Regions from separate parts of the Bradyrhizobium huanghuaihaiense genome, predicted to be linked through region 1. Evidence: riboswitches for the same ligand, from Rfam matches in the RefSeq annotation. Region 1 holds a riboswitch; the other holds the start of a gene.
What was found. A riboswitch is a leader RNA that binds a small molecule or an ion and turns the genes downstream of it on or off. The one in region 1 is predicted to bind S-adenosylmethionine.
Positions count from the first base shown of each region.

Region 2: linked by a shared signal. The riboswitch ahead of metX (homoserine O-acetyltransferase MetX) and the one ahead of N2603_RS43385 (O-succinylhomoserine sulfhydrylase) in region 1 are both predicted to bind S-adenosylmethionine.

Region 1 covers NZ_CP104172.1:9,299,533-9,314,545, forward strand. Annotated here, with positions in the region: gene N2603_RS43355 (hypothetical protein) at 1-1,158, shown strand, start outside; gene N2603_RS43360 (M12 family metallopeptidase) at 1,306-2,085, opposite strand; gene N2603_RS43365 (YbaY family lipoprotein) at 2,198-2,545, opposite strand; gene N2603_RS43370 (peptidoglycan recognition protein family protein) at 2,613-3,335, opposite strand; gene N2603_RS43375 (hypothetical protein) at 3,413-4,948, shown strand; gene N2603_RS43380 (2'-deoxycytidine 5'-triphosphate deaminase) at 5,045-6,181, opposite strand; SAM riboswitch at 6,262-6,341, shown strand; gene N2603_RS43385 (O-succinylhomoserine sulfhydrylase) at 6,416-7,603, shown strand; gene N2603_RS43390 (SGNH/GDSL hydrolase family protein) at 7,722-8,720, opposite strand; gene N2603_RS43395 (SGNH/GDSL hydrolase family protein) at 8,733-9,512, opposite strand; gene N2603_RS43400 (OpgC domain-containing protein) at 9,512-10,750, opposite strand; gene apaG (Co2+/Mg2+ efflux protein ApaG) at 10,962-11,354, shown strand; gene N2603_RS43410 (Hsp33 family molecular chaperone) at 11,652-12,659, opposite strand; gene argF (ornithine carbamoyltransferase) at 12,898-13,821, opposite strand; gene N2603_RS43420 (aspartate aminotransferase family protein) at 13,821-15,013, opposite strand, start outside.
Region 2 covers NZ_CP104172.1:1,672,415-1,687,427, reverse strand. Annotated here, with positions in the region: gene N2603_RS07995 (hypothetical protein) at 209-490, opposite strand; gene N2603_RS07990 (hypothetical protein) at 792-1,706, opposite strand; gene N2603_RS07985 (hypothetical protein) at 2,006-2,272, shown strand; gene clpB (ATP-dependent chaperone ClpB) at 2,358-4,997, opposite strand; gene N2603_RS07975 (MOSC domain-containing protein) at 5,237-6,025, shown strand; gene N2603_RS07970 (TIGR02594 family protein) at 6,149-6,808, opposite strand; gene N2603_RS07965 (alpha/beta fold hydrolase) at 7,024-7,887, shown strand; gene metW (methionine biosynthesis protein MetW) at 8,004-8,666, opposite strand; gene metX (homoserine O-acetyltransferase MetX) at 8,669-9,871, opposite strand; SAM riboswitch at 9,962-10,041, opposite strand; gene N2603_RS07950 (chorismate mutase) at 10,259-11,107, shown strand; gene N2603_RS07945 (pyridoxal phosphate-dependent aminotransferase) at 11,143-12,240, shown strand; gene N2603_RS07940 (prephenate/arogenate dehydrogenase family protein) at 12,237-13,175, shown strand; gene N2603_RS07935 (DUF2125 domain-containing protein) at 13,392-14,576, opposite strand; gene N2603_RS07930 (gamma-glutamylcyclotransferase) at 14,687-15,013, shown strand, end outside.

The DNA of each region.
Region 1 (15,013 bases):
TCGCCCCACGAGTGGTTGAGTTGGCAGCGGCTCGCGGGGAACGTACCGTCTGAAAAGGAATACGAAGAATTCCTGAAGGATATTGCGGGGAAAATTTCCAAGGCGGCCAAGTCCAAGGATGTCAGGATCGACATCAGTCCAACGGTCATCGGATGGGCCGCCGGCCATCTCCGGCAACTCCACGTGCGGGTCAAGGCGCTGCTTGAAGGAGCGTCCGCAGCGCCGGCGGCCGGAGACGACCCGGCCGAAGCTAATGCCACAGCAGAGCCCACGACCGCGGATTTCGAGCTCCTGCAGGCGAACCCGTCCGATGGGACCGCGCTGTGGAGCACGCTACGCTCCCATGCGGCATGGACCGAATGGCGGAAATCTGCATCGCCCTATCCGGGTTGCTCGTTCGTGCGCAAGGATGATCGCGCGCTGAGCCTCTGGCAGGTTACTCAGTCTGATTATCAAAAGAGCATCGTCGGGACACCCCGCGGGGCGCTGCCGCTTCGTTGCCTGGCTGCGATGCGGCGCGGCGATGGCGTCGACGTCATCCTGCTTCCGATTCCATGGGCGTTCGAGCCGGACCCGGACAAGACCCCCGTGACAATCGAAGTCCTGCGCGAGGCAGGCGCGTCAGCAGCCGGCCGGACGACCGTCGTGGTCCAGGATCCGAGCCTCGGCGGCCTGCTGATGTATCTCAACAGCAACAAGATCGGCAGCGCGTCCACCGTACTGGCCGAGGCCAGTCAAACCGGCTTGATCAATTCCCTGCTCGCAGACAAGCGAAATCCGCTCGCGGCTTGCGCAGCAGGCTACGTTGCCATCGCCGGCTTGGCCGATAGCAATCGCGAGCAGTGGACGCAGTGGCTTGGGCTGTTGTCGCAATTTGCCTGGCTGCCGGATGGAAACGTCATTCAGGCCGCGTACCTGCTGAAAACGGCCCGATCGAAGTCAGAACTCGATGAGGCGCTCACCAGCCTGAAGAAGGCCTACGGAAAGGGAATTCCGTTCTTTATCGCCGGCGTGCAGCACCTGCAGCAAGGCCTCTACTCCTTCAGCGAAAAGGATGCCGAGGCACGCCAGATGTACGAGTCGGTGACGAACGTCGCATTGAAGGTCGACGCCAATCAGGTGTTCACGCTGCTCCGCCTTCCGTCCGAGCAGAACTAAAGCGCGATGAGATTTGGATGAATCATCATCGCGCTTTAGGTTGTTGTTTGCGCATGATCTTTCCGGAAAACCGCTTCGCACTTTTCCGGATCATGCTTTAGCTGCTGACCGCGTCGGCGGCCGCGACATTGTCGCGGCCGCCTCGCGCTAGGGATACAATTTCTCGACCGCCTCGATATCTCCGACACTCAAGCCGAGCCTCTGACCGATCTCGGGTTGACCAAAGACGGGCTCGATGGTCGCGCTTCCATCCTTGGAAAATGCGTTCTTCGGGTAGTGCATGATCGAGGCGTAGTCGTACCCCCCGAGGTCGATGCCGTCGTTCAGATGCTGGGTGAAATTGTGCTCCATGCCGGGCATCACGTTCTCCAGATGAACCTGGACGAACAGATCGCGGTCCCGCCGGCTCTGCTCGTGCCACAATCCGACGGTGTGGCCAATCTCATGGATGCAATTGCCCGTCGTGCAGTCCGGCCCGAGCGTGACAAACTGCTGCCCTTCCTGCCTGCCGACCGAGGATGAGCACCCGCTGCCCGGCCGAAATGTCACGAAATCCGTCTCGTTGGTTCGCTTGACGAACTTGATCTTGGTCTTTTCGTGCCAATGAGCAATGGCATCCGTCACCCGATCCTGGTTCGGCAAGTTGGGGGCGATCGTGTAGGGCACGGTCTTGTCCGGCCAACGAAAGCGCAGCTCCTTGATGCCGACACCGAACGTCTGGAAGCCGGCCGCAGTCGCGGCGGCGTTCTCGCGAATTTGGCTGGAGGTGGCCTCGACCTCCTGTGTCGGACCCAGATCGATGCAGCCCTCGGCGCGCGCCCGCCCGTCGATCTCGACATAGAGCACTGGACGGACACCAGCACCGTGAATCTTCACGAAGGCGGTCTTCACCTGAGTGCCCGAAACAAACTCCGCATTATCAGCCACGGGACAACCTCTTTTTTCAAATTATGCTCTGCGCCCTTCAAATTTCAGCGCCCCCGACACTAGACCGATTTCGGATGACGCGCAACCTGGGCATGCAGCCCGCCACTTCTTCTCAATTAGATTGACGCGTCCAGCGCCGTGCAACAATCAGATGGTCTTGCGGCGGATCATGCGGCTGCCACGGATAAGCAACGACGGTTCCGAACACGCATGCCCGTCCGGTTTGCAGGTGCTCTCCTTCCAAGCGCGCGCTCAAGATGTACTGCGCCCGCCGCTCGATGTCGTCGGGGATCGATATGCTGAAACGACCTTCGTCCTCTCCCTGTTGCAACACGATCGGTCCCGTCGCGATCACCCGGGAACGCGCATCAGCAAGCGTCACATCTTCAAGCCGGACGATGCCGCGCAAAGCGCCGACTTCGCCACGATCAGTCACGCGCAGGGTCCCGGTGATTTCCACGGTACATCAATGCTCCAGGGGAGCGCATCGCGCGCGACGATGCGTCCCGATGTCGCAACAGATCGTTCTACCGCGGCAGCGAGTTCAAGATCGCCGCCTCGTAGGCCGGATCGTGCTCAGGCAATTCTCCGGCATCCTCCGGCATCGCATCCGCCTGCGCGGCACCGGCCCCGATCGCCTCGAAGATTTCCGCCCGGCGCGTTTCCGACAGCACCGACGCCACGTCATTGCTTCCGCCAGCATTTATGAATTCGCCGACCTTGTCGAGAATGTCCTGCTTGGATACCGCGCTTCCCGGACAGCTCTTGGTGGACATCTCGTTGTGGAATTTCAACGCCGATGCACTCAGATCGAACTTCTTCATCAGCGTCGCGATAACGAGGACGACTGTGTCGAGTTGGGCACCCGTCAACGGATCCTTGCCTTGGTCGAAATCGCCGATCGTCTCGAACATGAAAACGCGCGAGCTGTTGTAGCCAACTGCACTGGCGGGTGACATGTTCCAGGGGCGGCCCGTCCAGATTGTCCCGTCTGGCGCAAGCGACACGTGCTGGGCAATGTCGGACCAGTGGTTGGTGTTGACGTGATAGTCGTACATCGCCTGAATCGAGCCGACCCCGTGATACTGGCTATGGTTCGGCCGCCAAGTATGATGCATGTGAATAAGAGTTTTCGCAGGCTGCCAGCCGAACTGCTGGACAACGTGCACGAATTCGGTCGGTTGCAGCTGCTTGAATGGAGGCGCCATCGCAATATTACCTCGTTTGAAGGAAATGATGGATTCTAACATGGCGCTCTCTTTGGTTGTGCGCCACGGCTCATTCTACTACATACTATGCCGTGGTGTCGCCATTGATGAGGGGCCTCATGGGCGGGTTCTACCGAACAGCATTGGTTGCTCTGTCGTGCGCTTGGGGCGATGCACAATATGTCGCGGCGGCTTCGGATGGCACTGCCCAATTTCTGGGAGCATCACCGATCGAGATCGTCGGCGAGTCCGGCAAGCAGAGCGAAACGCGGACCATCCGGTTTCAAACGACAGGCACGCCGACCATCCAGTTTGTCACCACGGATCTGGCACGCTCGGCCCCGGCAGGCCTTCCAGCGGCTTTGATCGATGGCGGGCAAGTCCGCATCACTCCGCTGGCTCCGCCGAAGACCGAAGTGACGGGCATCTCAGCCTTTGAAATCGCGATCAACTCGCTCCCGTCCCGATACGGCATCTTTTCCGGAGAGATCGCGGTCCGCGTCAATGGCCAGCCGACTGAAACGATCAAACTGAAACTTACCGTCCAATTTCCCGCGGCGCAGCCGATCGCGATGCAGCCAGCCACGTTGAGCAAGCCGATGACTTCCGCGTCGGCGGTCCTCCCCTGGTCTGCATTGCTTGCCCAACGTCCGGCGGAGGGGAGCTTTCCGATAACCATCCCGGGACTGCCCGAAGGCGTGGAGGTGACGGGGACGAGTGGCAGCGTGCAGTTGATGGCGGAAGGAGGCCAGGGACCGCTGATCGGGACGGCCGAGCTTCGACCCACCAAGCAAGGTGCGGTGCTTTCGGTCGATACTTCAGCTTCCGCACCGGGCAAATATACCGGCACAGGCGAGATCGTCCTGAACGGGGGGCAGCGCCGGCTGCTGCTCCCGGTGGATATTTCGGTCCGCAGCAATCCCTGGACTGTTCTGTTCCTGGTCTTGATCGGCGTTCTGCTCGGCCATCTTGCCAAGTGGTCCAATGAACGCGGCAGCAAGATCGTCTCGGCTCAGAACAGGATCTTCGAGATCGAAGCACGCGCGCAAACAGTCCGGGCGGACTTCAGGGAATGGCTTGGACCGACCCTCGACGACTTGAGAACGAAATTTCTGAGCGGCCAGTTCGACGCAATTCTTACGCTCGCGACCGCCGCCGACGCGCGCATCGCATTGACAGAGCGACTGGTCCGGCTCAGCGACCGCGCCGAAACCCTCCGAAATAATGGAATCCTGGCCCGCATCTCTGCGCTGAGGGGAAGCATCTTGGGGTTGAGCGACGTCGAGGACATACGTCCGACGGTGGCGTCCATCGAGACAGCCTTGCTCGCCGCTGAGACATTACCGGCGAACGACCAGGACCAGGCCGCCGACGACGTCGCAGGCCCGCGCCCGAAGGCTCAGGCGCAGCAACTGTCGCCGGGATCCCGGCTTCAGCAACAGCTAGTGGCATTCCGCGCGAAGGTTGCGCCAAAGCTTCAGGTGTTCCTGAAGTTCGCCGCCATCTTGCTCGTCGCGTTCATCGGCTTCGAGGCGATCTATCTCAACGGCTCGCAAACATTCGGCGCCAATCCAGTGACGGACTATCTGAGCGCAATCGTCTGGGGATTGAGCGCCGATGTCGCGGCGCGTACGTTGCTGGCGCTGGGACGATAAGGCGCCAGGCGAGACTTCAGGCGGGCCGTTCGACGATCCACCTCCCGTCCAACCTGCGCTGCGTCAGCCTTCACGCAGATTCCCGGTGATGGGCGGCTACACCCGAAAATGCTTCGATAGTTTGAGGCCCTGCGCCTGGTAGTTGGACCCGATGCGCTGGCCGTACATCGCGTCAGGCCGGGCGAGCATCTTCTCGTAGACGAGGCGGCCGACGATCTGGCCGTGCTCGAGGATGAACGGCACCTCGCGCGAGCGCACTTCGAGCACCGCGCGCGATCCTAGCCCGCCCGCACCGGCATAGCCGAAGCCGGGATCGAAGAAGCCGGCATAGTGCACGCGGAATTCGCCGACCAAGGGATCGAACGGCACCATCTCCGCGGCGTAATCGGGCGGCACCTGCACCGCTTCTTTCGAGGCGAGGATGTAGAACTCGCCGGGATCCAGGATCAGGCTGCCATCGGGACGGGCCGAGATGGGCTCCCAGAAATCCTCCACCGCGTAGCCGGCGCGGCGATCGACGTCGACGACGCCAGTGTGGCGCTTGGCGCGGTAGCCGACGAAGCCGTTGGCTTTCTCGCCGGAGAGATCGACCGAGACGGCGACGCCGCCGGAGAGATCGGCATCGTCGATGTCGACGAGGCGCTCGGTGGCGTGCAGCGCATCGAGCTCGTCGGCGTTGAGGATCGCGTCGCCGGTGCGGAAGCGCACTTGGCTGAGGCGCGAGCCCTCGCGCACCAGCACCGGAAACGTCTTCGGGCTGATCTCGGCATAGAGCGGGCCGTGATAGCCGGCGCCGATCATGTCGAAGCGGCGGGTGCCGTCGGCGATGACGCGGGTGAAGACGTCGAGCCGGCCGGTCGAACTTTTCGGATTTGCCGCTGCGACGATTTCGGGCGGCAGCGCCAGGCTCTCGAGCAGCGGCACGATGTAGACGCAGTTGGTCTCCAGCACCGCGCCGTCGGCAAGGCTGAACTCGTGCAGCTTCAATTCGTCGATGCGCTCGGCCACCGTGGCGCCCGGCCCCGGCAGGAAGCTGGCACGGACGCGATAGGCGATGTCGCCGAGACGCAGATCGAGGCTGGCCGGCTGGATCTGGCTTTCGACGAAATCGTATGCGGGCAGGATGAGACCTGCCTTCGCCATCGCCGCGATCATGCGGTCGGGCAGGATACCATTGGCGTCGGCGGCGATCGTGAAGCTCAACCGGGGGTCCTCGTCAGGGGTCAAACGCATCCGGACATGCGGGAAATACTAGCCTTTTACGGCTATCCGATGGACGCCTTGACGGAAAGGCCATTGCGGAATATGAGCATCACTTATCCCGTGGTGATTTGAGCCGGCCGGCTTGCAGCCACGTTAAATAAGTCGCTAAACAGGCCGGGGACCTCTGTGATCCCGGCCCGTGGATTTGTCCAGGCCGGTTTTTTTGTGACCGTTTTCGACGAAACGGTCATGTCGGAGGGTCCTATGTCGAAGTCGCCTGCCACTTACCGCCCCGAAACCCGCCTCGTCCATTCCGGCACCCTGCGCTCGCAATATGGCGAGACGTCGGAGGCGCTGTTTTTGACGCAAGGCTATGTCTACAACAGCGCCGAGGAGTGCGAGGCGCGGTTCAAGGGCGAGGACCCCGGCTTCATCTATTCGCGCTACTCCAACCCGACCATTGCGATGTTCGAGCGCCGCATGATCGAGCTCGAGGGCGCCGAAGCGGCCCGCTCGGCGGCAACCGGCATGGCCGCGGTGACGACCGCGATCCTGGCGCCGCTGAAAGCCGGCGATCACGTGGTCGCCTCGCGCGCGCTGTTCGGCTCGTGCCTCTACGTGATTCAGGACCTGCTCCCGCGCTACGGCATCGAGACCACGCTGGTCGACGGGGCCGATCTCGACCAGTGGCAGCGGGCCTTGAGGCCCAATACCAAGACGTTCTTCCTGGAGAGCCCAACCAACCCGACGTTGGATGTGCTCGACATTCCCGGCATCGCCGAGATCGCGCACGGCGGCGGCGCGCGGCTCGTCGTCGACAACGTGTTCGCAACCCCGATCTGGCAGAGCCCGCTCGCGCTGGGCGCCGACGTCGTCGTCTATTCCGCGACCAAGCACATCGACGGCCAGGGCCGGTGTCTGGGCGGCATCATCCTGTCATCGGAAGCCTTCATCGCCGAGCACCTGCATAATTTCATGCGCCAGACCGGCCCGTCGATCTCGCCGTTCAACGCCTGGGTCCTGCTCAAGGGCCTGGAGACGCTGGGCGTGCGCGTGCGCGCGCAGACCGACACCGCGGGCCGCGTCGCCGAAGTGCTGGCGAGTCATCCGAAGATTTCGCGATTGGTCTATCCTGGCCGCGCCGATCATCCGCAGGCGGCGCTGGTGAAGAAGCAGATGCGCGGCGGCTCGACGCTGGTCGGCTTCGAGGTGAAGGGCGGCAAGGCGGCCGCGTTCCGCGTGCTGAACGAGCTCAAGCTTGCGAAGATCTCGAACAATCTCGGCGACGCCAAGAGTCTCGTCACGCATCCGGCGACCACGACGCATCAGCGCCTCAAGCCGGAAGACCGTGCCGCGCTCGGCATCAGCGAGGGCTTCATCCGCTTCTCGGCGGGGCTGGAGCACGCGGATGATCTGATCGAGGATCTGACGGCGGCGCTGGAGAAGGCGTGAGGCGACGGCGGTCTCGTAGGGTGGGCAAAGCGAAAGCGTGCCCACGTCTTCTTCCTTCGTATCACTGAGCGATGGTGGGCACGGCGCTTTGCGCCTTTGCCCACCCTACGGCACCTTGCTACATCGGCCGATACGTCCGCACATCCGCCGGCACGTTCACCCCTAACTTGATCTGGCCGACGGAGCGGATGATGTCGTCGCCGAGCAGCTGGGCGAAGCAGGCGTAGCCCCAATCGTTCATGTGCAGGCCGTCGGCGATCACGAAGCTCTCGACCGGGATCGACTGGTTCTCGTGCCAGTCGCGCATCACCTCGAAGCGCGGGAAGATGCCGACCTTACGGAGCTCAGCGACCTTGCCGAGCAGCTTGATCATCTTGCCGGCGCTCTCGGCGCGCTGATTGACGGCCGGCGAATATTGCGGATCGACCAGCACGATGTCGGCGCCGCCGGCGGCCTGGATGCGGGAGATACCGTCCTCGACGAGCTTGGCGGTATCACCTGGATCGAGATTGCGCAGCACGGCGTTGGTGCCGACCTGCCAGATCACCATGTCTGGATGCACGTCGATCACCTGCGTCTGAAGGCGCTTCATCATCTCGGGCGCGTCCTCGCCGCCGACGCCGGCATTGACGACAGTAATGTCGGCGGTCGGATAGTGCCGGCGCAGCTGCGTGGCGAGACGGTTCGGATAGTTGAAATCGGGCGAGCTTGCGCCATAGCCGGCGGTCGACGACGAGCCGAATGCGACGATCACGACGGGCTTGCCGGCGACGAGCTTGGCAGCGACATGCGGCAGCGAGCCCATCGCCTTCGAGCCGCCCTTCGGCGGCAGGCAAGGCACGCGGCTGAAGATGTCACCGGCGGATTTCGCGACCTGCTTCACCTTGTCGATGGCGCGCGAGGTGATGCCGCGCTGCTCGGGGGACGTCACGGCGACCGTGGTCTGGGAACGCGAAGCGGGAGCGGGAGCGGGATTAGCGGTTTGCGCCGGTGCTTGCGTCGCCTGCGCGGCCTGTGCCTGCGCGCGCGACTGCGACGCCGGCGTCAGCAACAGCAGCGCTGCCGCTGCGGTCGCAGCCAGCGATGCCGTCGGGAAAAAAGGGCGGAGAGAACTCATTAACGCTAGACCTCAATTTTGCTGCTGGGCCGGCCCCAGATGGGCTGCGTCAAACACAAATTGTGCCAACGCCCGGCCAAGGCAATCATGGACCTGTTTCGCCAGCTCCGGCCCGCGGGACGGGCTGAACAGGTCGAACTGACCCTGGTCATTCCACTGCCGCATGATCGCGAAACGGTCGAACAGCGGAATGTCATGCTCCTGCGCCACCACCCGCATATTGTCGAGATAGGGTGGCACCGAGATCATGGTCTCGGTCCGCGGGCTGTACTGCAAGTTCATCAACACGACATCAGCCCCTGCATTTTGCAGCGCGGCAACCCCTTCGGTCACAGCACCGCGAAAATCGTCGGGATCGATGGCTCGGATAGCATCCACGGTCCCGGTCTGCCAGATGACCAAAGTAGGCCTTTTTGCTTCCATCAGCTTAACGAAGGTGGTGGCGGCCTCCTCTGCCGTTTTCTTGCTCTGTATTTCTACGGAGACGTGCACGGCCTCCGACGGCGGCAGCTTGTCCTTCAGGATGGCCTGCATGCGCGCCGGATAGGACGCATCCTCCGAGGCCGGAATCGTGGTCGAGCGGCTGCCGATGACCAGGATTTCCAGCGGTTTGCCTGATTTGACGGCCTCGGCGACCTTGGGAAGCTGGCTTTCGCTGGTGAGCAGATAGGACGGCAATTCGCAGGCTGCGGGCACGGCCGGCGCGGCAGGCGCAGCATCGCCCGCGCGCGCCTGGGGCGCGGCGAGGCCACCGCATAGCAGGATCAGGCTCAGGAGAACCTTCGCCTTCATCAGCCCCCTCCCGCCAGATCGGCGTTGCCGACGGCGTTTTTGGTTTTCGCACCGCTCTTGTCAGCCACGCGTTTGTACCACGAAATCACCCATGCAACGCCCCACATGATCAGGATTCCGGAGAGACTAATCAGCGCATGCATGGCTGCGCCGCCGGAGACCTCGGCCAGGATGAAATGACCGGCGAAGGCGAGGAAGACGCCGAGGCAGAAGATCTCGAGCGAATGCTGGCCGCACAGGATCAGCGGCCGCAGCCACTGCGATTTCAGACCCGGCCAGTCGCGCGGCAGGAAGCGCACGGTGAGCGCGGCCAGCGCCAGGAAATGCGTGAAACGCAGAACGTCGAGATCGGTCTTGTCGATCGGATACATCCACTGCTCGAGCCGCTTCGGCATCAGATGGGACAGCTGCGGCAGATACCAGGTCAGCGTCACGTAGAACGCCGCCACGATATAGGCGATCGAGATCCACATCGTTACCGGCGACGCTAAAATACGCGACATGCGCCGCGCACCTCCGAGCGCACACCATGCACCGAAGACGAAGAGCAACTGCCAGGCCAGCGGATTGAAGGCCCAGAAGCCGTTCGGATAGGCGGAGAAGTAGAGATCGTATTCCCAGGTCACCGCGTAGAGCACGACGGAAAGGCCGAGCGTGACGTCGGGCTTCCACCGCATCGACCACAGGATCACGGGCAGCGCCAGCATCAGGACGATATACAGCGGCAGCACGTCCATGTTGACGGGACGGAAACGCAGCAGCAGCGCCTGCACGATGGTGACGTCGGGCTGCTTGAGGAAGTCCATGATCCCCATCTCTTCGGTGTAGAGCGGGTTCTCGAATCTGGTCGCCACATAGGAGATTTCGGCGAGGAAGATCGTGAACAGGAAGACGTGCGCGACATAGATCTGCCAGACCCGCCGCAGGATGCGCGCGGTGGCGATGACGACGCCGCCCTCCAGCATCGCGCGGCCATAGACGAAGGCGGCGGTGTAGCCGGAGATGAAGATGAAGATCTCGGTGGCGTCGCTGAAGCCGTAATTGCGGATCGTGAACCAGGTCAGCAGGCTCGTCGGCAGATGGTCGATGAAGATCAGCCACAGCGCCAGCCCGCGGAACAGGTCAAGGCGGAGCTCGCGCTCGCCGATGGCGGGCAGCGTGATGGCGGCCGCACGCGGCTCCGCAGGTTTGGCGGTTCCCGCGATGGTCGATCCCGTCACTTGGTCGGCAATGGTCATCGGGGCCTAAAAACCCTCACCCAAATCGCGACGTTGAAGGAGTGTACCGGTCCAGCCGTCATCTCGCAAAGCGGCCGGATCACATGGGGGTGTCTTCCCTTAGGGAGTCTTCCCTTGGGGGAGTACTTCCTCGCCAATTCTGGCGGCACGATGTCGCCAAAACTGCCGCCGGGGTTTGGTTCCGGCGCCGGATTTCGGTATGATGGCAGCCATGTACCGCGCCGTGACCCGCCAGATCGAAGTGACCGTCGAGCCGAACTTTGTCCCGGAGCAGTCGTCGGCCGACCGCTCCCGCTATTTCTGGTCGTACACCATCGTCATCACCAATTCCGGCGATGAGACCGTACAGCTCAAGACGCGGCACTGGATCATCACCGACGCCACCGGCCGCCAGCAGGAGGTCAAGGGCGAGGGCGTGGTCGGCGAGCAGCCGACGCTCGCCCCCGGCGAGCGGTTCGAATACACCTCCGGCGTGCCGCTCACGACCGCCTCCGGCTTCATGACCGGCCGCTACCAGATGGTCAGCGAAACCGGCGAGCGCTTCGAGATCGACGTGCCGACGTTCTCGCTGGACAGCCCGGACAATAAGCGGGTGTTGAACTAGGGGCACGCTGGCGGTGCCGTTACTCCACGGCTCAACCTGCCCAATTGCGTGCAATGCGCTCTGCTAAACCCGTCATCCTGACGTGCGAGCCATGCGGCGCACCGCGCCGCTTGGAGACCTCGAAGGATGAACGGCCCCGATGCAGCCGGGCCGTCGCCCTTCGAGGCTCGCCGAAGAGGCGAGCACCTCAGGGTGACGGTGATAGTTCGTAGCCCGGATGAGCGAAGCGACATCCGGGATCTTTGCGAGCGGATTCCCGGGTATCGCTTCGCTCACCCGGGCTACGGCACCGCCCTGCTACGCGTTCTCCACGCCCGCCTCGTGCGGCGTGAACTGGTAGACTGACGAGCAGAACTCGCAGGTAACGACGACCTTGTCGTCTTTGACCATCGCAGCGCGGTCGTCGGGCGAGAAGCTCTTCAGCATGGACGCGACTGCGTCGCGCGAGCAGGAGCATTGCGCCTTCAGGGACAGCGGATTGAACACGCGCACGCCGCGCTCGTGAAAGAGGCGATAGAGCAGCCGCTCGCCGGAGAGCTCGGGATCGATCAGCTCGACGTCCTCGACGGTCTCGATCAGCGAGCGCGCCTCGACCCAGGCGTCGTCCTCGGCAACGCTGTGCACCTCGGCGCCGTCGGGTGCATCGCCGGGATGCAGATCCGCCTGCCGCGCGCGCTCCGGCGCCTTCGGCAAAAACTGCATCAGCATGCCGCCGGCACGCCAGCGATGCTTGCCGCCGTCGCTACTGCGCCACTCCTCGCCGACCGCAAGACGCACCTTGGTCGGGATCTGCTCGGAGCGCAGGAAATATTCGTGGGCGGCGTCTTCCAGGCTGCCGCCATCGAGCGCGACCAGGCCCTGGTAGCGGCTCATGTCGGGACCCTGGTCGATGGTCATGGCGAGATGGCCGCGGCCGAGCAGCGTGCCGGAATCGTTCGCCGTGCCGAGGCGCGAGGCGTCGTAGCGGGCATAGGCGCGCAGATGATCCGGTGCCTTGTAGTCGACGACCAGGAACGACACCGGACCGTCGGTCTGGGCTTGGAGGATGAAGCGGCCCTCGAATTTCAGCGCCGAGCCGAGCAGCGTCGCCAGCACGATGGCCTCGCCGAGCAGCTTGCCGACGGGCGCGGGATAATCGTGCTTGGTCAGGATGTCGTCGAGCGCAGGGCCAAGCCGCACCAGGCGGCCGCGCACGTCGAGCGCGTCGACCTCGTAGGGCAGCACGGCGTCGTCGACCGGAACGGCGGATGGCGCGCGAACCGGGCCTTCAGGCCCGGTTTTCATGTCAGGGGATTGGAAAACCATGGCGCTTTATCTGGGGTCGGAGAGCGGGGAATGGAAGGGGGGAGTGTTCCGGAGGTCGCTATGATTGCACAACGATACCGCAAATTAGGTGTCGTCCCGGCGAAGGCCGGGACCCATACCGCGTGATCTCTCTTGTGGCGGGCAAGCGGAGGCCCGCGGTCTTCGCCAAACCGATATTCGTGGTTATGGGTCCCGGCCCCCGTGCGCAATTGCGCACTAGGCCGGGACGACAACTGAATCACTTCACCGCGTCGAAGCACCAGGCCAAAATGCCCTTCTGCGCGTGCAGGCGGTTTTCGGCCTCGTCGAACACGACCGATTGCGGGCCGTCGATCACCTCGTCTGTGACCTCCTCGCCGCGATGGGCGGGCAGGCAGTGCATGAACAGCGCGTCGGGCTTGGCCAGCGACATCAGCTTCGAATTGACCTGGTAGGGCTTGAGCACGTTGTGGCGGTGCTCGCCTTCCTTGTCGCCCATCGACACCCAGGTGTCGGTAACGACGCAATCGGCGCCCTTCACGGCGGCCTCGGGATCGGTGCCGAGCACAATCGGCGCACCGGTGGCCTTGATGAAGTCGCGCATCGCCTTCTTCGGCGCGAGCTCCGGGGGCGTTGCGACATTGAGCTGGAATTTGAAGCGCTCGGCGGCATGTGCCCAGGACGCCAGCACGTTGTTGTCGTCGCCGGTCCAGGCCACCGTCCGGCCCTCGATCGGGCCGCGATGCTCCTGATAGGTGAGGAGGTCCGCCATCACCTGGCAGGGATGCGAGCGCCGCGTCAGGCCGTTGATGACCGGCACGGTCGCATTCGCCGCAAGCTCCAGCAGCGCATCATGGTTGAGGATGCGGATCATGATGGCATCGACATAGCGCGACAGCACGCGTGCGGTGTCGGCGATGGTCTCGCCGCGGCCGAGCTGCATCTCGGCGCCGGTGAGCATGATGGGCTCGCCGCCGAGCTGGCGCATGGCGACGTCGAACGAGACGCGGGTGCGCGTCGAGGGACGCTCGAAGATCATCGCCAGCGTCTTGCCTTCGAGCGGCTTAACCGGCTGATGCGCCTTCTGCTTCGCCTTCATGGCGGAGGAGGCGTCGAGCATGCTCTTGAGCTCCGACAACGGCAGCTCGTTGATATCCAGGAAGTGCTTCGGCGACTTGCTCATCAGCTTGCCGCCCGCTTGGTCTGGCTGGACGAGATCGCAGCGCAGGCGCGCTCCAGCCGCACGACGCTGTCCTCGATCTCGGCTTCGGTGACGATCAAGGGCGGCAGGAAGCGCACGACATTGTCGCCGGCGCCGACCGTCAGAAGTTTTTCATTGCGCAGGGCCGCAACGAGATCGCCCGAGGGCACCACGGCCTTGATGCCGATCAAGAGGCCCTCGCCACGCACCTCGCTGACGACGTCAGGGTGACGATCGATCACGGAGGCGAGCTTCTGCTTGAGCAGCAGCGACATCTTCTGCACGTGGTCGAAGAAGCCAGGCTTGAGCATGACGTCGAGCACGGCATTGGCAGCCGAGATCGCCAGCGGATTGCCGCCGAAGGTCGAGCCGTGCGAGCCGGGGCCCATGCCGGCCGCCGCCTCCGCGGTCGCCAGCACCGCGCCGATCGGGAAGCCACCGCCGAGCGCCTTGGCGAGCGACATCACATCGGGTGTAACGCCCGTGCGCCGATGGGCGAAGAGATCGCCGGTGCGGCCCATGCCGGTCTGCACCTCGTCGAAGGCGAGCAGCAGGCCCTTCTCGTCGCAAAGTTGGCGCAGCGCCTTGAGGAAGGCGGGCGTCGACGAGCGCACGCCGCCCTCACCCTGGATCGGCTCGACCAGGATGCCGGCAGTCTGCGGACCGATCGCCTTCTTCACGGCTTCGATGTCACCGTGCGGGACCTGGTCGAACCCGTCCATCGGCGGACCGAACCCTTCGAGATATTTTGCAGATCCCGTCGCGGCCAGCGTCGCCAGCGTACGACCATGGAAGGCGCCCTCGAAGGTGATGATGCGGTAGCGCTCCGGTTGGCCCTTGGAGAAGTGATGATGGCGGACCAGCTTGATCACGCCTTCCAGCGCTTCGGCGCCGGAATTGCAGAAGAACACGAAGTCCGCAAAGCTTTCCTGGCACAGACGCGCGGCGAGTTTCTCGCCGTCCGGGCTCTGGAACAGGTTCGACATGTGCCAGAGCTTGGTCGCCTGCTCCTGCAGCGCCTTGACCAGCGCGGGATGGGCGTGGCCGAGCGCGTTCACCGCGACGCCCGAGGTGAAATCGAGATAGCGCTCGCCATTGGTCGCGATCAGCCAGCAGCCTTCGCCGCGCTCGAAACCGAGGTCGGCCCTGGCGAAAACGGGGAGCAAATGCGGCG
Region 2 (15,013 bases), 2.0 Mb from region 1:
TTCCAGTCAGGCGGACTTGGCGAGCCCGCCCGCGGGTTGTTCCTCTGGCCCACGCTGGGCTATGCTTTCCGCACCCGCTGCCCGCGCGTGATAATGAAGTACAGGACCGAGCAGACGCAATCGCGCGAAGCCACGCCGAGCCGCGCACCGGCGTGTCGCCTGCGCGGGTGACGCTGGTTGCGGTCGTTAGTCCCCTTAAGGTTCGCTACTACGTGGCTGTTACGGTCCATTTACCGGCGTCGCTTCTCTCGATGGTTATTTTGGATTTTCCATCGTCAATGGCTTTGGCCGCATCCGTCTTGGCCGTATCCATTGTTCCGTCTCCCACTGCCTCGGGCGCAGGCGGATCATTAAAGGTGACTGCCCCGGCAAACACGCCATTCGTCACGGTAATTTCTATTTTTGCGACTTGCTCATCTTGATCAACAAAGGTCTGCACAAGCGCTTTTGCGTCATCTTTATTCGAAATATCGACGTTCGTAGTAGTCATCGTCATCCCCCATATATACGAACGCAACTACATCGGATCGTGCGTCTTTGCGTGCTCAATCATCTGCAATCTGACGCTCCGATTGCCCGATCCAATTGCATACGCCAAAGCATTTGGAGGACCGCCCTTCGGGGAGCGTAAACCCATTTCAAACAGTCGCGCACTCATTCGTTGCAATCGCTGGGTGCGTTTCGCTCCGCTCGAGAAATACGCGACTACCCTCTTTGTAGTGGGTCCGTTAGGGTCATAGGCACCATGTTTGTGATACTGAGACATGTTCGCCTCCATCAATTGATCGAAACTACATCGGATCTTTGTTTTCACTCGCGCACTTCATCATGTTCAATCGCGCACCCCGGTTATTTGCTCCTATGGAAAAACTGAGGGCGCTCGGAGCGCCTCCCGAAGGACTACGGAATCCTACCGCGAACAAGCATTCGCTCATTCTTGCGAGCCGGTCAGCACGCTTCGGGCCTGGCGCAAAGTACGCCAGCACACGCTTGGTCGTATCTTCGCTCGGTTGGAAAGCGCCTCCCTGGAGAACCATCGCGGCTTCCTTCTGGGTGGCAGCTTCCTTGGCAGCTTCTCCCGCCTCGGCGCTCGCTTTGATCAAGCCGGCCGTCAGTGTGCCCGCACGATAGTAGTCTTCAAGATCATGTAGGGCAGCGGAGAGAGGATAGGTACGTGGAGCGAAGTTCACCTTTGAGATGATGCGGGAGGCGACGATGTCGCGCTTTGCTTCCATCTGGGCCTGCACGATTTGAATGGTCTTGTTTACAAGCAACTCTGAATCGTAAAAGCCCCTGCTTGCATTCACGCCCCCCGCGAGCGCACTCAGGGTTCGCACGGTATTAGCCGGCGTGAACACGGCCCCGGCGGTCGTCAATCCTTGCGTGACCACCGCCGTCGTAAAGCCAAACTCGCCCCGTTCCTTCGTCAGAGCGGTCTCGAACTCGGTGAATTCTGCGTCGATGATGTACATCCGGCGAGCGATGTACTCGTTGCGATAGAATATCCGATCATTGTCGGACCTGGCGAACTCGTAGCTGGTCGCGATACCAGGCAATGCTTCCCGCGCGTTCGCCACCTCTTCGGCAACAGTGTAAATTCGATCTGGCCTTCCGCGGAAGGTTTCGCACCCCGCCAATAACAGTCCAACCAGCGCAATGCCGGCAAACGACCGCCCCACGCGACGCAACTCCGCCACACCACGCATCGCACGCCCCCTTAACTCCCCGGTAAGGATTGTGGCGACGATGGGGCAGGTTGTTCAAGAGGATTCAGACATCCTCCGCGTTAAAGCGTTCTCCGTGTCGCTTTCGAACAACACCCTTTTTGCGTGCGACGCGTCAAAATTGTAGGGACGCGGCCGATTGCGGTAAGGATGCACCGTCGAGGCTGTGCGATCTCCCACCCGGCATCTGCCCCATGCGCAGATCGGCCTGCCAATTGGGGAACTGACACGATGGTCATTTGGTTGAAGTGTCCGGTGCAGCGGCAAAGGGGATGAATGCCATGCAGCCTTTGACACGAGACGACGTCATCAAGGCCGTCGGTGGAGCTGACGACCTGACCATCGCCAGCATCATTGGCACCGGCGCCACCATGGACGAGCTCGCCGAAGCCCAAGCCTGGCTCGCCAACGACGAGCCCATGATCAACGATTTGCGGCCACTGGCGCAGGGGCGGGTACGCGAGCTTGTCGATATCCTGTCGGAACTCGAAGAGGACGACGCCGAAGTTGGACCGGCCGAGCCCGACTCCGCGTTCCCAGCCGGCTAGGGCGTCAACCGGACCGACGAAAACAATTCGCCCCGGAGAAGTGAACCTCTCCGGGGCGATCTGTCGTTTCAGGCCGCGATGACGCTCAGTTCAGCTTCCGCTTCGACACCGGCGCCTCGAACTGGGCGATCTCCGCGGTCTGCGGCGCCTTGCCGTTGAAGGTCAGCACGTTGCCTTCGGAGGAGATCGCGACGGTGTCGCCGTCCCTGACGTCGCCGCCGAGGATCATCTCGGCGAGCGGATCCTGGAGGTAGCGCTGGATCACCCGCTTCAGAGGCCTTGCGCCGTAGGCGGGGTCCCAGCCCTTGGCGGCGAGCCAGTCGCGGCCGGCGGCATCGAGGCTCAGAACGATCTTGCGATCGGCCAAAAGCTTCTGCAGCCGGGCGAACTGGATCTCGACGATCCGGCCCATCTCGCTCTTCTGCAAGCGGTGGAACAGGATGATCTCGTCGACGCGGTTGAGGAATTCGGGGCGGAAATGCGCCCGCACCGTTCCCATCACCTGCTCGCGCACGGCGGCTGTGTCCTCGCCCTCCGGCTGGTTCACCAAAAATTCCGAACCGAGGTTCGAGGTCATGATGATCAGCGTGTTGCGGAAGTCGACGGTGCGGCCCTGGCCATCGGTCAGGCGGCCGTCGTCGAGCACCTGCAGCAGGACGTTGAAGACGTCGGGATGCGCCTTCTCGATCTCGTCGAACAGCACCACCTGGTAGGGCCGGCGCCGCACCGCTTCGGTGAGCGCGCCGCCCTCGTCATAGCCGACATAGCCCGGAGGCGCACCGATCAGCCGCGAGACCGAGTGCTTCTCCATGTATTCGGACATGTCGAGGCGGACCATCGCGGTCTCGTCGTTGAACAGGTACTCCGCGAGCGCCTTGGTCAGCTCGGTCTTGCCGACGCCGGTAGGCCCTAAGAACATGAACGAGCCTGTGGGGCGGTTCGGGTCCTGCAGGCCCGCACGCGAACGGCGCACGGCGGTTGCGACCGCACGCACGGCCTCAGCCTGGCCGACGACGCGGGTGCCGAGCTGCTCCTCCATCTTCAGGAGCTTCTCCTTCTCGCCCTCCAGCATCTTGTCGACGGGCACGCCGGTCCAGCGCGAGACCACCTGCGCGATGTGGTTGGCGGTGACCGCCTCCTCCATCATCTCGCCGGAGCCTTCACGCGCCTCGATCTCCGCGAGCTTCTTCTCCAGCTCCGGAATGCGGCCATAGGCCAGCTCGCCGGCCTTCTGGAATTCGCCGCGCCGCTGCGCATTGGCGAGCTCGACACGAAGTGCGTCGAGCTCGGACTTCAGCTTCTGGGCGTTGGAGAGCTTGTTCTTCTCCGCGCTCCAGCGCGACGTCAGCGCCGCAGACTTCTCCTCGAGCTCAGCCAGCTCCCTCTCCAGAGATTCGAGACGAGTCTTGGAGCCGAGGTCGCTTTCCTTCTTCAGCGCCTCCTGCTCGATCTTGAGCCGGATGATCTCACGGTCGAGCGAATCCAGCTCTTCCGGCTTGGAATCGACCTGCATCTTCAGCCGCGCCGCGGCTTCGTCCATGAGGTCGATCGCCTTGTCCGGCAGGAAGCGGTCGGTGATGTAGCGGTTGGACAGGGTCGTGGCTGCCACAAGCGCAGAATCGGTGATCCGCACGCCGTGATGCTGCTCGTACTTGTCCTTCAGGCCGCGCAGGATCGAGATGGTGTCCTCGACCGAGGGCTCGCTGACGAAGATCGGCTGGAAGCGCCGCGCCAGCGCCGCGTCCTTTTCGACGTGCTTCTGGTACTCGTCGAGCGTGGTCGCGCCGATGCAGTGCAGCTCGCCGCGGGCGAGCGCCGGCTTGAGCAGGTTGGAGGCGTCCATCGCGCCGTCGCCCTTGCCGGCCCCGATCAGCGTGTGCATCTCGTCGATGAAGAGGATGAAAGTGCCTTCGCTGCCGGTCACCTCCTGCAGCACGGCCTTCAGCCGCTCCTCGAACTCGCCGCGGTATTTGGCACCCGCGATCAGGGCGCCGAGGTCGAGCGACAGCAGCTTCTTGTCCTTCAGGCTCTCGGGCACGTCACCGTTGACGATGCGCAGCGCGAGGCCTTCCGCGATGGCGGTCTTGCCGACGCCGGGCTCGCCGATCAGGACGGGATTGTTCTTGGTCCGGCGCGAGAGCACCTGGATGGTGCGGCGGATCTCCTCGTCGCGGCCGATGACCGGATCGAGCTTGCCGTCGCGCGCAGCCTGGGTGAGGTCGCGGGCATATTTCTTCAGGGCGTCATAGGCGTTCTCGGCGGTCGCCGAATCCGCGGTGCGGCCCTTGCGCAGCGCCTCGATCGCCGCATTGAGGTTTTGCGGGGTGACGCCGCCTTTGCTGAGGATCGCGCCTGCCTCGCTGGTCTTCTCCAGCGTGAGACCGAGCAGCAGCCGCTCGACGGTGACGAAGCTGTCGCCGGCCTTCTCGCCGGCCTTCTCGGCCGCGTCGAAGGTGCGGGCGAGCTCGGGCGCGAGGTAGATCTGGCCGGCGCCGCCGCCGGAGACCTTCGGCACCTTGTTCAGGGCCTCCTCGGTCGCCTTCAGGATCGCACGGGAATTGCCGCCGGCACGGTCGATCAGACCGGCCGCGAGCCCTTCATTGTCGTCCAGGAGGACTTTCAGGACGTGAAGGGTGGAGAACTGCTGGTGCCCCTCGCGGACCGCGAGCGACTGCGCGGACTGGATGAAGCCCCTGGAGCGTTCGGTGTATTTGTCGATATTCATCTTTTCTTTCCCTCGGCCTGCCCCTGGGGCCCTCTAAGGCACCCCAAATGGCATCTTCATTGGGTTTCCGATTACCGCATTGACGTTTCTCAACCGGTAACGGTCGTCGTGGACCGGCGTGGCCGCCAGCCTGAGGCAGATGTGGGAAGCGGGTTGCGGATGCGAAAGAGGCGACTTCACAATTTCGTGCGCTGATCGGCCGGCTTGGCGGAGCTGCGTCGAATCCCCTAAGTAGCGGCATGAAAGCCAGCCAGACCGCCGAAATCACCGGCCTCTACCGCTACCCGATCAAGGGCCTGACACCGGAGGCCCTGCCCCGCGTCCCCTTGCGGCGCGGGGAGACGCTGCCCGCCGACCGCCGCTACGCCATCGAGAACGGCCCGAGCGGCTTCGACCCCGAGGCGCCCGAATGGAAGCCAAAAATCCTGTTCCTGATGCTGGCGCGCAATGAGCGCCTGGCCTCCCTCGACAGCCGCTTCGAGGATGCGACCAACCGCCTGACCATCCGCAAGGACGGCCAGATCGTCGCCAGCGGCGATCTGGAGACCGCCGCCGGGCGCGCCGCCATCGAGAGCTATTTCACCGAGAATTTTCAGCCGGAACTGAAGGGTCCGCCGAAGGTGCTCTCGGGCCGCGACCACAGCTTCTCCGACGTCGCCCGCAAGGTCGTGTCGATCATCAATCTCGACAGCGTCCGCGCCATCGAGACCATGCTCGGCGGCACCGCCGTGCACCCGCTGCGCTTCCGCGGCAATCTCTACGTCAAGGGCTGGCCGGCCTGGTCCGAGCTCGACCTCGTCGGCCAGACGCTCGCGATCGGCGAGGCCCGGCTGAAGGTGGTCAAGCGCATCGTCCGCTGCCCGGCCACCAATGTCGACCCGGTGACGGCCAAGCGCGATCTCGAGATCCCGCCGACGCTCTCGCGCCACCTCGGCCACATGGACTGCGGCATCTATGCCGAGGTGATCGAAGGTGGCGAGATCGGGGTGGGCGATGCGGTTGCGGTGGAAGCGCCGAGACTGGTGTGAGCCGACGTCGGCTCGACACACTCCGTCATTGCGAGCGCAGCGAAGCAATCCAGAGATCTGTCCGCTGAGGCAGCCTGGATTGCTTCGTCGCTTCGCTCCTCGCAATGACGACGGCGATGAGCGTCAATTCGGCATCACATACGCATAGATCCGGCCGCGCGAGACCGGCGCCTCGCGGACGCGGTTGCCGTTGTTGCCGGAGATCATGATCGGATTGCCCTGCGCGTCGATGCCGGTGATGATGCCGACATGACCGCCGCGGCGGCCGCGCGACATCACCGCGATGGCGCCGACCTGCGGGCCGGAGACGCGCGTGCCGTACCGTGCGAACGAGTTCGCCATGTCCGAGCCCGTGCCACGATGGCCGGTGTGCTCCAGCACCATGTTCATGAAGCGCGCGCACCACAGGCTGCCGCGCCCGGTCGGATTGCCGCCGAGATAGCGGCGCGCCTCGGACACGAGGCCCGATCCGCCGCCGAAGCCGCCGCTGGCAGCCATGCCGTTATTGCCCGCACCGCCGGCGCTGGCATTCGGATCATAGCTGGCCTGCGTGTCGGCGAAGCCGCCCGCCTGCAACTGCGCCGCGCTGCGCTCGAAGCGCGAGCTGCGTGCATGATGGCGATAGTGATGATGTCTGGCGTGGTGCACGTGAGTGTGCCGCTCTGCGCTATGACGATGATGCGGCCGCGCCGAGGCCGGAGAAACGAATGCGGCGACCGCCGCGAAGAAAACCGCCAGCGCGACAACACAACGCGACAGGCGGAACACAAACAACTCAAACATTCTTCATCCTTCGTTGACACCCCTCTTTCCCGCCGGCCCGTGCCGTGGCCGACATCCGCTGGGGCGTAAAGCTTCCGGATGTGGCGAGAAAAAGACGCAACGCCCGCGAATAGCTGCGATGATTTTGTGCCGGTGCTGGTGCGAAGCTGCCGCATTGCGGACATCAGCATTAACTGCAATCCTGCAAAGGCGGCCCGAAGAGAGGGAAACAGTTAATGCCCCACGCCACGACCTGGGATGACGTCCGCATCTATTTCGAAGAGGCGGGTCAGGGAACGCCGATTATTTTTCTGCACGAGTTCGCGGCCGACCACACCAATTGGGAGCCGCAGATGCGCTACTTCTCGCGCGGCCACCGTTGCATCACCTATTCGGCGCGCGGCTACACGCCGTCGGACGTGCCTGATGGCGAGGTCTACACCTACACGCATTTCTACACCGATGCGCTGGCCGTGCTCGACCATCTCAAGATCGAGCGCGCGCATCTCGTCGGGCTCTCGATGGGCGCCTACTCCTCGCTCCAGATCGGCGTGACCGCGCCGCATCGCGCGCTGTCGATGACGCTCGCCGGCGTCGGCTCCGGCTCGGAGCTCGAGAACTTAGAGGCCTGGCGCAAGCAGTGCCGCGCCAATGCCGAGCAGTTCGAGACGCTGGGCTCCGCTGAAGTGGCGAAGGTCACGCGCGAGGCGCCGAGCCGGATTCCCTTCCTGGTCAAGGATCCGCGCGGCCACGCCGATTTCTACGCCGCGCTGGCGCGCCACGATGCGAAGGGCTCGGCCAACACGATGCGCGGCTTCCAGGGCGGCCGTCCCTCGATCTACACGATGGCGGACACGATCGCGAAGGTCGCTACGCCCGCGCTGATCATCTGCGGCGACGAGGACGACCCTTGCGTCGGGCCGAGCCTGTTCCTGAAGAAGCATCTGCCGGCGGCAGGGCTCGCGATGTTTCCGAAATCGGGCCACGTGCTCAATCTCGAGGAGCCCGCGCTGTTCAACGAAAGCGTGGAGCGGTTCGTGACGCTGGTTGAGGCCGGGCGCTGGCCGGTGCGCGATCCGCGGTCGCTGGCGGCGCATTAGAGCGAGGGCGCCGCCAAGTATTCCGTCATTGCGAGCGCAGCGAAGCAATCCAGAATCCCGCCGCGGGGACAGCCTGGATTGCTTCGTCGCAAGAGCTCCTCGCAATGACGGAGAAACTACTTCCCTCCGCCCCGGCTGAGCAGAAATACGCCCTGCTCGCCGAACATGTTCCACACCCACCAGGGCAGGTTCAGCGGCACCGGGCGGCCGTAGAGATCGAGCGCCACCGAGCGCTCCATCTTGACGTTGATGGCGTCGCACAGCTCGACGAAATCCTTGATGGTGCAGAAGTGGATGTTGGCGGTGTCGTACCAGGTCGCCGGCAAATTCTCCGTGCGCGGCATGTGCCCCCCGATCAGCAGCTGCAGCCGCATCTTCCAGAAGCCGAAATTCGGGAACGAGACGATGGCGCGATGGCCGATGCGCAGCAAATTCTCCAGCACGACCTTCGGCTGCCGCGTCGCCTGCAGCGTCTGCGACAGGATCACGTAGTCGAAGGCATCATCGGGATAGTTGACGAGGTCGGTATCGGCGTCGCCCTGCACCACCGCGAGGCCCTTGGCGACGCAGCGGTTGACGCCCTCGCGCGACAGCTCGATGCCGCGGCCGTCGATGCCGCGAGCCTCGAGCAGCTGAAGCAGGTCGCCGTCGCCGCAGCCGACATCGAGCACTTTCGAGCCCGGCTTGACCATCTCGGCCACCAGCAGATGGTCGGCGCGAACCTGGCCGGACTGCCCGGCCGCAACGCCGCCCAGCGGCAGAACTTCCTGCACTGACATTGCTAGTCACCCCCACCATTCAGTCCGCGCGCCTTGCCGGCCGATTGCAGGAAGGCGCGGGAGATGTCGAAGAACTCGGGCACGTCGAGCAGGAAGGCATCGTGGCCGCGATCGGTCTCGATCTCGGCAAACGACACCCGCGCGCTCGAGGCGTTCAACGCATGCACCAGCGCGCGCGATTCCGAGGTCGGAAACAGCCAGTCGCTGGTGAAGGAGACGACGCAGAACCGCGTCTGGATGCCGGCGAAGGCCTTCGCCAGCACGCCGTCATGGTCGGCGGCGATGTCGAAATAGTCCATCGCGCGCGTCAGATAGAGATAGGCGTTGGCGTCGAAGCGCTCGACGAAGGACGAGCCCTGGTAACGCAGATAGGACTCGACCTGGAAGTCGGCGTCGAACGAGAAAGTCGGAAGCTCGCGATCCTGCATGCGCCGGCCGAACTTCCGATGCAGCGCCGCGTCCGAGAGATAGGTGATGTGCGCCGCCATGCGTGCCACCGCGAGGCCGCGATGCGGATGGATGCCGCGATCGGCATAGCCGCCGTTGTGCCAGTCGGGATCGGCCATCACGGCCTGGCGGCCGAGCTCGTGGAATGCGATGTTCTGCGCCGAGTGCCGCGTCGAGCAGGCGATCGCGAGCGCAGAGAACACGCGGCTCGGATAGGCCGCGGTCCATTGCAGCACCTGCATGCCGCCCATCGAGCCGCCGACCACGGCGAACAGCGTGTCGATGCCGAGCCGGTCGATCAGCATCGCCTGTGCGCGCACCATGTCCGGAATGGTGATGACGGGGAATTCCAGGCCCCACACCTTGCCGGTGGCGGGATTGATCGAGGCGGGCCCGGTCGAGCCCATGCAGCCGCCGATCACGTTGGAGCAGATGATGAAGTACCTGTCGGGATCGAGCGGCCGGCCCGGGCCGACCAGGGTCTCCCACCAGCCGGGCTTGCCGGTGACGGGATGCACATTGGCGACGTGCTGATCGCCGGTCAGCGCATGACAGATCAGGATCGCGTTGGAGCGATCGGCGTTGAGCTCGCCATAGGTCTGGTAGGCGATCTGGAACGGGGAGAGATCGACGCCGCAATCGAGCCGCAGCGGCTGCTCAGCGCCGAAATGCGCGACCAGCGAGCTCGGATGATCGACCTCGTGCGATCGATCGTCGGCACTGATCGCGGGACTTGGAATGGACTTGACGCCAACCATCTGACCATCGACCTCGTTTGCGATCGGACTTCAGACCGCATTGACATCAGGCCATGAAAAACCCGGCCTGAACGATAGGTTCGGCCGGGATCGGAAGCGTCCCCGGCCTGTTTAGCGAGTTTTTTAACGTGGCTGCAAGCCGGCCGGCTCAAATGACCACGGAACAGGCAAAAACCTACCGGCTTGGACGGTTTTCGTCAAGTCGCGGCCCGGATCAGCCAAATTCATCCCTGCCGCGCCGGCCGAGCAGGCCTAATTTCCCTTTGCATTTCTCTTTGCTTTCGTCGCCCTGACTGCCTAATCAGGACGTTGATCGCAGCGGATCGGACCTTACCAATCTCGTTGGCCGGCCCGCATTGGAACGCCTCTCAACAACCACTGTCAGATATGTCCCAACGTCCGCCCGCGCCACCATCATTGCAGGAATTGCGCAAGGAGATCGATGCGATCGACGAGAGCATGCATCGCCTGCTGATGCAGCGCGGCGACATCATCGACCGCCTGATCCAGGTGAAGCAGACCCAGGAGGTCGGCTCGGCCTTCCGCCCCGCGCGCGAGGCCTCCATGATGCGCGAAATCGTGCAACGTCATCGCGGCATCCTGCCGCTCGACACCGTCGAGAGCATCTGGCGCGTCATCATCTCGACCTTCACCTATGTGCAGGCGCCGTTCTCCGTGCATGCCGACATCTCGGTGAGCGAGCCCGCGATGCGCGATTCCGTCCGCTTCCATTTTGGTTTCACGGTGCCCTACGTCGCGCATTTCAGCGCGCAGGCCGCAGTCGAGGCGGTGGCGAAATCCAAGGGCGACCTGGCGCTGGTCTCGGCGACCTCCAGCCGCACACCGTGGTGGCTGGAGCTGGAGGCAGAAGGCGCGCCGAAGATCATCGCGCGGATGCCCTTCGTCGAGCGCGCCGACCATCCGGCCGCGCTGCCCGTATTCGCGATCTCGCGCGTCGCCGACAGCGCCCTGGTGACGGAGGTCGAGACCTTCAGCGTTCGCGTGTCGGGGTGGAATGCCGAGGTCGCGCGCACCCTGTCGCCGCTCGCCGACATCGTGGCGGTGCCCGATACCGCCTTCGACGGCGCGGCGCTGCTGGTCTCGGTCACGGCTGCGAGCAGCATCGACAAAATCAAGGCTGCCCTGATCGAGGCGGGGGCCTCGGTGCGCTCCACGGCCCTCGTCGGCAGCCACGCAACGCGCTATACGGTGGCCCCGACCGGGTCGAAATCGTAAATCGCGTACCGCCTAAAGCCTATCCGGAGTTGAAGATGTCCCGCCCCGTGCCGAACCCCGGCATTCTCGATATTGCGCCCTACACGCCCGGCAAGACCCCGGTGCCGGAGCCGGGCCGCAAGGTGTTCAAGCTCTCGGCCAACGAGACGCCGTTCGGGCCCTCGCCCAAGGCGATCGAAGCCTTCAAGAACGTGGCGGGTCATCTGGAAGACTATCCGGAAGGCACCTCGCGCGTGCTGCGCGAAGCGATCGGCCGCTCGTTCGGCCTCGATCCGAACCGCATCATCTGCGGCGCCGGCTCGGACGAGATCCTCAACCTGCTCGCCCACACCTATCTCGGCCAGGGCGACGAGGCGATCTCCACCACCCACGGCTTCCTGGTCTATCCGATCGCGACCATGGCGGTCGGCGCCAGGAACGTGATCGCGGAGGAGACCAACCTCACCTGCAACGTCGACGCCATCCTGAAGGCGGTGACGCCGAAGACGAAGCTGGTCTGGCTCGCCAACCCCAACAACCCGACCGGCACCTACATCCCGTTCGACGAGGTCAAGCGGCTACGCGCCGGCCTGCCCTCGCATGTGCTGCTGGTGCTGGACGCCGCCTATTGCGACTACGTCTCGCGCAACGATTACGAAATGGGGATCGAGCTCGTCGCCACCACCGAGAACACGGTGGTGACGCACACCTTCTCCAAGATCCACGGCCTTGCGGCGCTGCGCATCGGCTGGATGTTCGGCCCCGAGCACATCATCGATGCGGTCAACCGCATCCGCGGTCCCTTCAACGTGTCGACGCCGGCGATGTATGCCGCGGTCGCCGCGATCGAGGACACCGCGCATCAGGCGATGTCGAAGCAGTTCACCGAGACCTGGCGCAACTGGCTCACGGAGGAGATCACCAAGCTCGGGCTGAAGGTGACGCCGAGCGTCGCCAATTTCGTGCTGATCCACTTCCCGACCGACAAGGGCAGGACCTCGGACGACGCCGATGCCTTCCTCACCAAGCGCGGCCTCGTGCTGCGCGCGCTGAAGAACTACGGCCTGCCGCATTCCCTGCGCATGACCATCGGCACCGAAGAGGCCAACCGCCTCGTCGTCGATGCCTTGCACGACTTCATGGCCGGCAAATGAGCGCGAACCCGCATTTCCAGCGCGTCGCCCTGATCGGCTTCGGCCTGATCGGCGGCTCGATCGCGCGCGCTGCGAAGCTCCAGGGCCTGGCTTCCGAGATCGTCACCACCGCGCGCTCGGAGAAGACGCGCGCGCGGGTGATCGAGCTCGGCATCGTCGACCAGGTGGTGGCCACCAATGCGGAAGCGGTGAAGGATGCCGATCTCGTCATCCTCTGCATTCCCGTCGGCGCCTGCGGGCCGGTGGCGCAGGAGATCGCGCCGCATCTCAAGCCCGGCGCAATCATCTCCGACGTCGGCTCGGTCAAGGGCGCGATCGTCAGGGACATGGCGCCGCACCTGCCGAAGAACGTCCACTTCGTGCCGGCGCATCCGGTCGCGGGCACCGAGCATTCGGGGCCGGATTCCGGCTTCGCCGAGCTCTTCATCAACCGCTGGTGCATTCTCACGCCGCCGGAAGGCGTCGATGCCGCTGCCACCGATCGCCTGCGCGCGTTCTGGGCCGCGATGGGCGCCAAGGTCGAGATCATGACGCCGGATCATCATGATCTGGTACTCGCGATCACCAGCCATCTGCCGCATCTGATCGCCTACACCATCGTCGGCACCGCCGACGAGCTGGCGCAGGTGACAGAGTCCGAGGTGATCAAATTCTCCGCCGGCGGCTTCCGCGATTTCACCCGCATCGCGGCCTCCGATCCGACGATGTGGCGCGACGTATTCCTTGCCAACAAGGAGGCGGTGCTAGAGATGCTCGGCACCTTCACCGAGGATCTCGCCAAGCTGACCCGCGCGATCCGGCGCGGCGATGGCGAGGCACTGTTCGATCACTTCACCCGCACCCGCGCGATCCGCCGCGGCATCGTCGAGATCGGCCAGGATTCGGCCGCAGCCGATTTCGGCCGCCAGCACGGGCAGCTCGCGAAGAAGCCTTAGCCACCCCTCTCTCCTCCGTCATTGCGAGGAGCATAGCGACGAAGCAATCCAGACTGTTTCCGAGGAGAAAGTCTGGATTGCTTCGCTTCGCTCGCAATGACGAGGGCATCAATACAGCTGCGTAGCCCGGATGGAGCGCAAGCGTAATCCGGGACAGTGCCAGCCGTATCGAAGAACCCGGATTGCGCTTCGCTCCATCCGGGCTACGGGAGCCAATCAATACAACGGCGGGATCTGGCCAACCTTGACCGGGCCGAGCAGCACGGCACCGTCGACGAATTTCAGCGGAAAGCTTCTCGCCTTCTTGCCTTCGAGCGTGCTCTCGGTGCCGATCGAGTTGATGCCGGCGGCAACGCCGGCGTTGGCGTTCTGCTTGATGACCTTGCCGAGGCCGGGAACGGCACGGTCGAGCGCGCCAAAGAGATTGTTGAGGTCCTGCGACTTCACACCGGGCGCGACGCGATCCAGCGTTGCCTGCGGCACGCCCTCTTCCAGCATCTTCTCGATCCCGAGCGCGGGGATCACGCGCTCTAGGCCGGTCACCGTCATCTGCAGCTCGCCGTCGAGTCGGCCATTGGCCGACAGGCCGAGCGTGCCGGCCGCGACCGCGATCATCTCACCCTGCTGGATGCGCGACTGCACGATCTCGATATGACCGCCGGCAGCCTGGATCTCGCGGAAGCGCTGCGGCCATGGCTTTGGCGTGAGGTCGGAGAGGCCCGTGATCTTGGCGCGCGTGTCGGCCTCGAACGGCTCGGCGAGCAGGGGGTGAACGCCCTGGATGCTGCCCTGCGCGACATGGAGCACGGTCTCGATCACGGGATGATCGGCCGGCGAGCCATCCGCAAGGCGGCCATGCAGCTCGATCTGCTTGGCGCGCGCGAGCGGCACCTGCACGCTGCCGTCCAGCCGGTTGATGTTGGGATCGTCGAACACGAGGGAGGCGCGCTCCGGCACGGCCGGCAGGCCGACGACGCTGCTGCGGCCCTTGCTCCAGTTCACCACGAAGGTGTTTTGCGTGACGCCGTCGGTGAGCGTCGCCGGTGCCGAAAACTCGGCGATCACGAGCTTGGGATCGTAGACCTGCGCAACGACCAGGATGTTGTCGAGCTTGGCCGTGAACGGCGTCTTGCTGGCGTTCTGCGAGACCAGGGCGACGCTGGCGCCGGAGCACTGGACCTCAAAGCGGAACGGGAAGCCTGCGATCGAGCGCTTGGCGCAATCATAGATGCGGCCGGACTTGGCCTCCTGCGCGCGCCAGGCGTCCGCGGCGACCTCGGCCTGCGACGCGGCATAGAACCAGAAGCAGGTCCACGCGACGGCGAGGATCAGCAGGAGAACGGGTGCGATGAAAAGGCCCCAACGGGAGCGGCGGCCTGTGGCAACGGTCATATCGGACATGCGGCGACCCTTTGGCCCCAGATTCAGGCAAATGTAAGCGGAGCCGGCCCCCGACGAAAGACGGAGAATTCGCTTCGCTTGGGGCCGGGGTTCTGGTAGCCGTGCCCGAAATGTCGGAAATCACCCTCCCCTCCGTCACCACAGCCAAGGGCGACCTCTGGGTGTTCGGCTACGGCTCGCTGATGTGGCGGCCGGGCTTCGAATTCGAGGAGCGCGTCCCGGCGCGGCTGGTCGGCGAGCATCGCGCGCTCTGCGTCTATTCCTTCGTGCATCGCGGCACGCCGGAGAAGCCCGGCCTGGTGCTCGGGCTCGATCGCGGCGGCGCCTGCCGCGGCATCGCCTTCCGCATCGCCGAGAAGAACCGTGTCGACGTCGTCGCCTATTTGCGCGAACGCGAGCAGGTCACGTCGGTCTATCGCGAGGTGATGCGCTCGGTG